One region of the Streptomyces sp. NPDC002779 genome, then DNA from elsewhere that is predicted to be linked to it. Evidence: riboswitches for the same ligand, from Rfam matches in the RefSeq annotation. Region 1 holds a riboswitch; the other holds the start of a gene.

Evidence for each region. Region 1 has a riboswitch for S-adenosylmethionine ahead of thrC (threonine synthase). Riboswitches for the same ligand answer to the same signal wherever they lie in the genome.
Region 2: it holds a riboswitch for S-adenosylmethionine, as region 1 does, so the genes downstream of both, ACFYW5_RS20745 (aminotransferase class V-fold PLP-dependent enzyme) here and thrC (threonine synthase) in region 1, are expected to answer to the same signal.

Annotation. Positions count from the first base shown of each region.
Region 1 is NZ_JBIAQC010000006.1:128,461-131,861, reverse strand. Features, by position in the region: gene ACFYW5_RS18690 (MoaD/ThiS family protein) at 5-280, opposite strand; gene thrC (threonine synthase) at 277-1,563, opposite strand; SAM riboswitch class I at 1,582-1,720, opposite strand; gene ACFYW5_RS18680 (glucosyl-3-phosphoglycerate synthase) at 1,871-2,815, shown strand; gene ACFYW5_RS18675 (trehalose-6-phosphate synthase) at 2,878-3,401, shown strand, end outside.
Region 2 is NZ_JBIAQC010000007.1:69,949-73,349, forward strand. Features, by position in the region: gene ACFYW5_RS20735 (cytochrome bc complex cytochrome b subunit) at 1-63, shown strand, start outside; gene trpD (anthranilate phosphoribosyltransferase) at 202-1,266, shown strand; SAM riboswitch class IV at 1,342-1,458, shown strand; gene ACFYW5_RS20745 (aminotransferase class V-fold PLP-dependent enzyme) at 1,592-2,953, shown strand; gene ACFYW5_RS20750 (Lrp/AsnC family transcriptional regulator) at 2,955-3,236, opposite strand; gene ACFYW5_RS20755 (rhomboid family intramembrane serine protease) at 3,233-3,401, opposite strand, start outside.

The DNA of each region.
Region 1 (3,401 bases):
ACGATCAGCCGCCGGCCACCGCCGGAATGATGGAAACTCCGGCGCCGTCGGGGATCGCCGTCTGCAGGCCCTGCTCGAAGCGGACGTCGTCGTCATTGACGTACACATTCACGAACCGGCGCAGCTTGCCCTGGTCGTCCAGGACCCGGGCGGCGATTCCGGTGTGGTTCTTCTCCAGGTCGGCGATGACCTCGGCGAGGGTGCCACCCTCGGCCGTCACCTCGGCGGCACCACCGGTGTAGGTGCGCAGGATGGTGGGGATGCGGACTTTGACGCTCATGAGTCGAGGCCAGCCTCTCGGAAGGAGTCGAGGTTCGGGCGGATCGTCGCGGTGAGGCCGGTGCCGGCCACCGCGTCGAGGGTCTTGAGGCCGTCGCCGGTGTTGAGGACGACCGTCGTCTTGGTGGGGTCGAGCAGGCCGTTCTCGATCAGCTTGCGCGTCACGCCCACCGTCACGCCACCCGCCGTCTCCGCGAAGATCCCCTCGGTCCGGGCCAGCAGCTTGATCGCGTCGACCACCTGCTCGTCCGTCACGTCCTCCACCGCGCCGCCGGTGCGCCGGGCGATGTCCAGGACGTAGGGCCCGTCGGCCGGGTTGCCGATGGCCAGCGACTTGGCGATGGTGTTCGGCTTCTGCGGCCGGACCACGTCGTGGCCCGCCTTGTAGGCCACCGACACCGGCGAGCACCCCTCGGCCTGCGCGCCGAAGATCTTGTACGGCCTGTCCTCGACGAGCCCGAGCTTGATCAGCTCCTGCAGCCCCTTGTCGATCTTCGTCAGCTGCGAGCCGGACGCGATCGGCACGACGATCTGGTCCGGGAGCCGCCAGCCGAGCTGCTCGCAGATCTCGTACGCCAGGGTCTTGGAACCCTCCGCGTAGTACGGCCGCAGGTTGACGTTGACGAAGCCCCAGCCCTCGCCGGCCGGGTCGCCGATCAGCTCGGAGCAGAAGCGGTTCACGTCGTCGTAGTTGCCCTCGATGCCGACCAGCTCGCCGCCGTACACCGCGGCCATCACGACCTTGCCCTGCTCCAGGTCGTGCGGGATGAACACGCAGGAACGGAGGCCGGCGCGGGCCGCGGCGGCGCCGACGGCACCGGCCAGGTTGCCCGTCGACGAGCAGGAGAGCGTGGTGAAGCCGAAGGCCCGGGCGGCCTCCAGGGCCTGGGCGACGACCCGGTCCTTGAAGGAGTGCGTCGGGTTGCCGGAGTCGTCCTTCACATACAGGCCGCCGGTCACGCCGAGCTCGCGGGCCAGGTTGTCGGCCTTGACGAGCGCGGTCCAGCCGGGGTTGAGGTTGGGCTTGCCGGCCACGTCCGAGGGGACGGGCAGCAGGGGCGCGTAACGCCAGATGTTCGCGGGTCCCGCTTCGATGCGCTTGCGGAGTTCCTCGGTGTCGTACGCCGAGAAGTCGTAGGCGATCTCCAGCGGGCCGAAACACTCCTCGCACGCGAAGACCGGGCCGAGCGGGACGCGGTGTCCGCACTCCCGGCAGCTCAGGGCGGCGGCGGGACCGAGATCGACAGTGGTGTTCCCGGTGCTTGCGACAGTCTGCACAGCCATGTGAGGCGAGGCCCTTTCTCCTCATCTTCCTCACGACGCATCTCGCCGTGAGACGGATTTGGCACCTTCCCTAGCCGGGAGCCTCGCGTGAACGAGACCGGCTGGAGGGTTGCCGGGGCTTCATCGGGCCGTATCCCTCTGCCCCTCTGGATGAGCGGTATGAAGTTGTGAACGCCGGGCCGGCCAGGACATGCGATGGTCACCCGCGTTGTTCAAGACTGTAACCGACGACCGGGACAGTTGAGATAGTCGTCCGAACGGCGAGATGGATCACAAACAGCGGATCACAAGCGAAGGAGCCGCCTACGTGCTGGAAGAAGTCGAGCGCTGGCTGAGCACCCGCTCCTGGTCGGTGACCGATCGCCCGCTCCACCAGATCATGGCCGCGAAGCGCAGCTCGGGCCAGTCCGTCTCCGTCGTGCTGCCCGCGCTCGACGAGGAGGAGACGGTCGGTGACATCGTCGCCGTCATCCGGCACGACCTGATGCACCAGGTCCCGCTGGTCGACGAGATCGTCGTCGTCGACTCCGGGTCCACCGACCGCACCGCCGAGGTCGCCGCGGCGGCCGGGGCGACGGTCGTGCACCGGGACGCGATCCTGCCGCGGCTGCCCGCCGTGCCCGGCAAGGGCGAGGTGCTCTGGCGCTCGCTGCTGGTCACCCGCGGCGACATCGTCTGCTTCATCGACGCGGACCTGAAGGAGTTCTCCTCGGACTTCGTCTCCGGCATCGTCGGCCCGCTGCTCACCGACCCCGGGGTGGACCTCGTCAAGGCGATGTACGACCGCCCGCTCGGGCAGGCGGCGGGCCAGGGCGGCCGGGTCACCGAGCTGATGGCCCGCCCGCTGCTGAACATGCACTGGCCGCAGCTCGCCGGCTTCGTGCAGCCGCTCGGCGGGGAGTACGCGGCCCGCCGCTCCCTGCTGGAACAGCTCCCCTTCCCCGTCGGCTACGGCGTGGAGCTCGGCATGCTGGTCGACGCGCTGCACCTGGCCGGCCTCGACGCGCTGGCCCAGGTCGACGTCGGGGTGCGCAAGCACCGGCACCAGGACGGCCGGGCGCTCGGCCGGATGTCCGCCGCGATCTACCGCACGGCCCAGCTCCGGCTGGCCCGCGGACACCTCATCCGCCCCGCGCTCACCCAGTTCGAGCGCGGCGAGGACGGTTTCGAGCCGCGGACGTACTCGGTGGACACCGAGGAGCGGCCGCCGATGGCGGAGATAGCGGAGTACGCGTCCCGCAAGGTGGCGTAACCCACGCCGCACGCGGCGCATCGCACGTTTGAGCGTTTACGGCACGGGCTAGGTTGGAGCACATGGCTTCCATGTACGGCGCCGCTCAGGTGCTGGTCGCGTCGAACCGCGGCCCGGTCTCCTATGAAGTGCAGGAAGACGGCTCGTTGCGCACCAAGCGCGGGGGCGGCGGACTGGTGTCGGGCCTCTCGGCCATCGGCCCGGACGCCGGTGCCCTGTGGGTGTGCTCCGCGCTGTCCGACGGCGACCGCGAGGCGGTGCGGCGCGGGGTGGGCGAGGACGGCGTGCGGATGCTCGCCGTACCGGCCGAGGTGCACGCGGACGCGTACAACGGCGTCGCCAACTCCGTGCTCTGGTTCGTCCACCACATGCTCTACCAGACCCCGCTGGAGCCCACCTTCGACTCCGCGTTCTGGCGGCAGTGGGAGAACTACGTCCGCTTCAACCGGGCCTTCGCCGAGGCGCTGGCCGACGAGGCGGCCGAGGGTGCGGCGGTCCTGGTGCAGGACTACCACCTGACGCTGGTGCCGGGGCTGCTGCGCAAGCTCCGCCCCGACCTGCGCATCAGCCACTTCTCGCACACCCC
Region 2 (3,401 bases), on a different contig from region 1:
CAGATTCCGAAGCCGACCGTCGAGGAGTACAAGGAGATCACGAGCGGCCACGGCCACCACTGATCGCTGCGCACGCCACGCCACGGCGAAGGGCCCCGTCCGTACACCGGACGGGGCCCTTCGCCGTGCCCGGGGCTGGATAGGGTGGGGAGCGCACTCCTTTCGGGGTGCATCTCTGCTACGACACTCAGGAGCGGCCCCATGAGCGCTGTGACCCCCGCTGGAGGCGACACCGCGGCGGGCCGTTCCTGGCCCCGGTTGCTGAACGGCCTGCTGGAGGGGCGCGATCTGGGCGCCGACGACACGGCCTGGGCGATGGACCTGATCATGCGCGGCGAGGCGACCGACGCGCAGATCGCCGGGTTCGTGGTGGCCCTGCGGGCCAAGGGCGAGACGGTCGAGGAGATCACCGGCTTCGTCCGGACGATGTACGCGCACGCCCATGTGATCGAGGTGTCCGGTGACACCGTCGACATCGTCGGCACGGGCGGGGACGGCGCGAAGACCGTCAACATCTCCACGATGTCCGCGATCGTGGTGGCCGGCGCGGGCGCCAAGGTCGTCAAGCACGGCAACCGCGCGGCGTCCTCCGCCTCCGGTTCCTCGGACGTCCTGGAGAAGCTCGGGGTCAACCTGGAGCTGCCGGTCTCCCGGGTGCCGCAGGTCGCCGAGGAGGCCGGGATCACCTTCTGCTTCGCGGCGAAGTTCCATCCGGCGATGCGTCACGCGGGCGCGGCGCGCGGGCAGTTGGGCATCAGGACCGTCTTCAACGTCCTCGGCCCGCTCACCAACCCGGCCCGGGTGCGGGCGCAGGCGGTCGGGGTCGCCGACCCGCGGATGGCGCCGATCGTCGCCGGGGTGTTCGCCGAGCGCGGCAACTCCTCGCTGGTGTTCCGCGGCGACGACGGACTGGACGAACTGACCACCACCGCCACCTCCCGGGTCTGGATCGTCCGGGACGGCAAGGTCACCGAGGAAGCCTTCGACCCGCGGGACGTGGGCCTCGAACTGGTGCCGGTTCAGGCGCTGCGGGGCGCGGACGCCTCCTACAACGCGGACGTCGCGCGGCGGCTGCTGAACGGCGAGCCGGGCCCCGTCCGGGACGCCGTGCTCCTCAATTCGGCGGCGGCCCTGGTGGCGTTGCACCCGACCGGGGAGCCCCTGGCCGAGCAGATCCGCACCGCGATGGCGAAGGCGGCGGAGTCGATCGACTCCGGCGCGGCCAAGCGGACGCTGGAGCGCTGGGTGGCCGCCAGCAACGCCTAGCGCTCCCCGGTCGTCGTCCCGTGATCCGGACACGGGTTGCGGGACGCCGATCACTTCACCTAAGTTTCTGTACCAGGTCATGAGTGACAGTCATGAGGCCCCGGCCGACTGTCCGGCAACCCTCCGTCCGTGGCGGGGTGCCCCGGGTGAGGACCAGGCCGTGAGCAGCAAGGCTCACGGCAAGCGCGGACCCCTCGCGATACACCAGGGGTCCTGGGTCGTTCGAGGGAGCCTTCCGTGAGCAAGCGAATGCGATAGGGCCGCCGAGCCCCGCCTCCGCGCACCCCTTTCCCCTGCTTCTTCCCTTCTCTCACGGGAGCCCTCCATGTCTGTCTCCACCGCTGCCTCCGCCCAGACCATTTGCGCCCCGCTGCCCGTTCTGGGCCGGGATGTCACCGTCCCGCTCGTCACCGGCGGCGAGGTCACCTACGCCGCGCTCGACTACGCCGCCAGCGCCCCCGCGCTCCAGCGGGTCTGGGACGACGTGGCCGCCTACGCCCCGTACTACGGCAGCGTCCACCGAGGCGCCGGGTACCTCTCGCAGCTGTCCACCGACCTCTTCGAGAACGCCCGCCGGACGGTCGCCGAGTTCCTGGACTGCCGCGCCGACGACCAGCTGATCTTCACCCGGTCCACGACCGACTCCCTGAACCTGCTCGCCGCCGCCCTGCCCGCCGGCTGCCAGGTCTTCGTCTTCGAGACCGAGCACCACGCCTCCCTGCTGCCCTGGCAGGACGCCGAGGTCACCTACCTCGACGCCCCCCGCACCCCGCGCCAGGCCGTGCAGACCCTGGAGCGCGCCCTCGCCGCCCGCGACCCGTACGCCCCGGCCCTGGTCTGTGTCACCGGCGCCTCCAACGTCACCGGCGAGCTGTGGCCGGTGCGGGAACTGGCCGCCGCCGCCCATGCGCACGGCGCCCGGATCGTCCTGGACGCCGCGCAGCTCGCCCCGCACCATCCGGTGTCGGTCCAGGACCTGGACGTCGACTGGATCGCCTTCTCCGGGCACAAGCTCTACGCCCCCTTCGGCTCCGGCGTCCTGGCCGGCCGCGCCGACTGGCTGGTCGCGGCCGAGCCGTACCTCGCGGGCGGCGGCGCCAGCCGCAAGGTCAGCCGGCGCGCGGACGGGGGAGTGGACGTGGAGTGGCACGAGAGCGCGGCCCGGCACGAGGCCGGCTCGCCGAACGTGATCGGCGCCTACTCCATCGCCTCGGCCTGCAAGGCCCTCACGGAGGCCGGCTTCGACACCCTGGTCGCCCGCGAGCGGTACCTGATCGAGAAGGTCCGCCAGGGGCTCGCCGGGGTGCCCGAGGTCCGGATCCTCTCCCTCTTCGGCGACGACGCCCCGCGGGTCGGCGTGCTCTCCTTCGTGGTCGACGGCTGGAACAGCTCCCACTTCGCCGCCGCCCTGTCCGCCGAGTACGGCATCGGCGTCCGCGACGGTCTGTTCTGCGCCCACCCGCTGGTCCGCACCCTGCTCGGCAGCGACCCGGGGACCCAGGGCGAGTGCGGCGCCCCCGAGGCGGCACCCGGCGAGAAGTCCCTCAACGCCATCCGGGTCAGCTTCGGCGCCGGCACTCCGGACGAGCACGTGGAGCGTTTCGTGACCGCGGTGCGCGAGCTCGTCACCGACGGCGCGAAGTGGAACTACCGCACGGAGGACGGCCGTTGCGTGCCCGCCGTATGAGCTAGCTGTCCAGCCCCAGGGCGAAGGCCGCCTCCAGGTCGTGCTGGGAGTACGTCCGGAACGCCACGTGCGTGTCCGTGCCCTCCACGCCCGGGATCTTGCTGATGCGGCCGGGGATGACCTCGGCGAGGTCCTCGTGCTCCTTGACCCGGACCATCGCGATCAGGTCGTAGGTGCCGGTGACGGAGAAGACCTCGCTCACGCTGTCCAGCGAGGCGATCTGCTCGGCGATCTCGGGGATCCGGTCCACGCTGGTCTTGATGAGGACGATCGCGGTGATCACGGCTGGTTCTCTCCCTCGGGGGCGGGCGTCGCTGGGGCGGCCTTCACTCTAGTCGTACGGCCGAACCGCACCCAGGCGTAACTGCACCCCAGGCCGAAGCCCACGAGATGGGCCAGATACGCCACGCCGGGCCCGCTCGTGGCCCGGCCCGCGGCCAGCCACTGC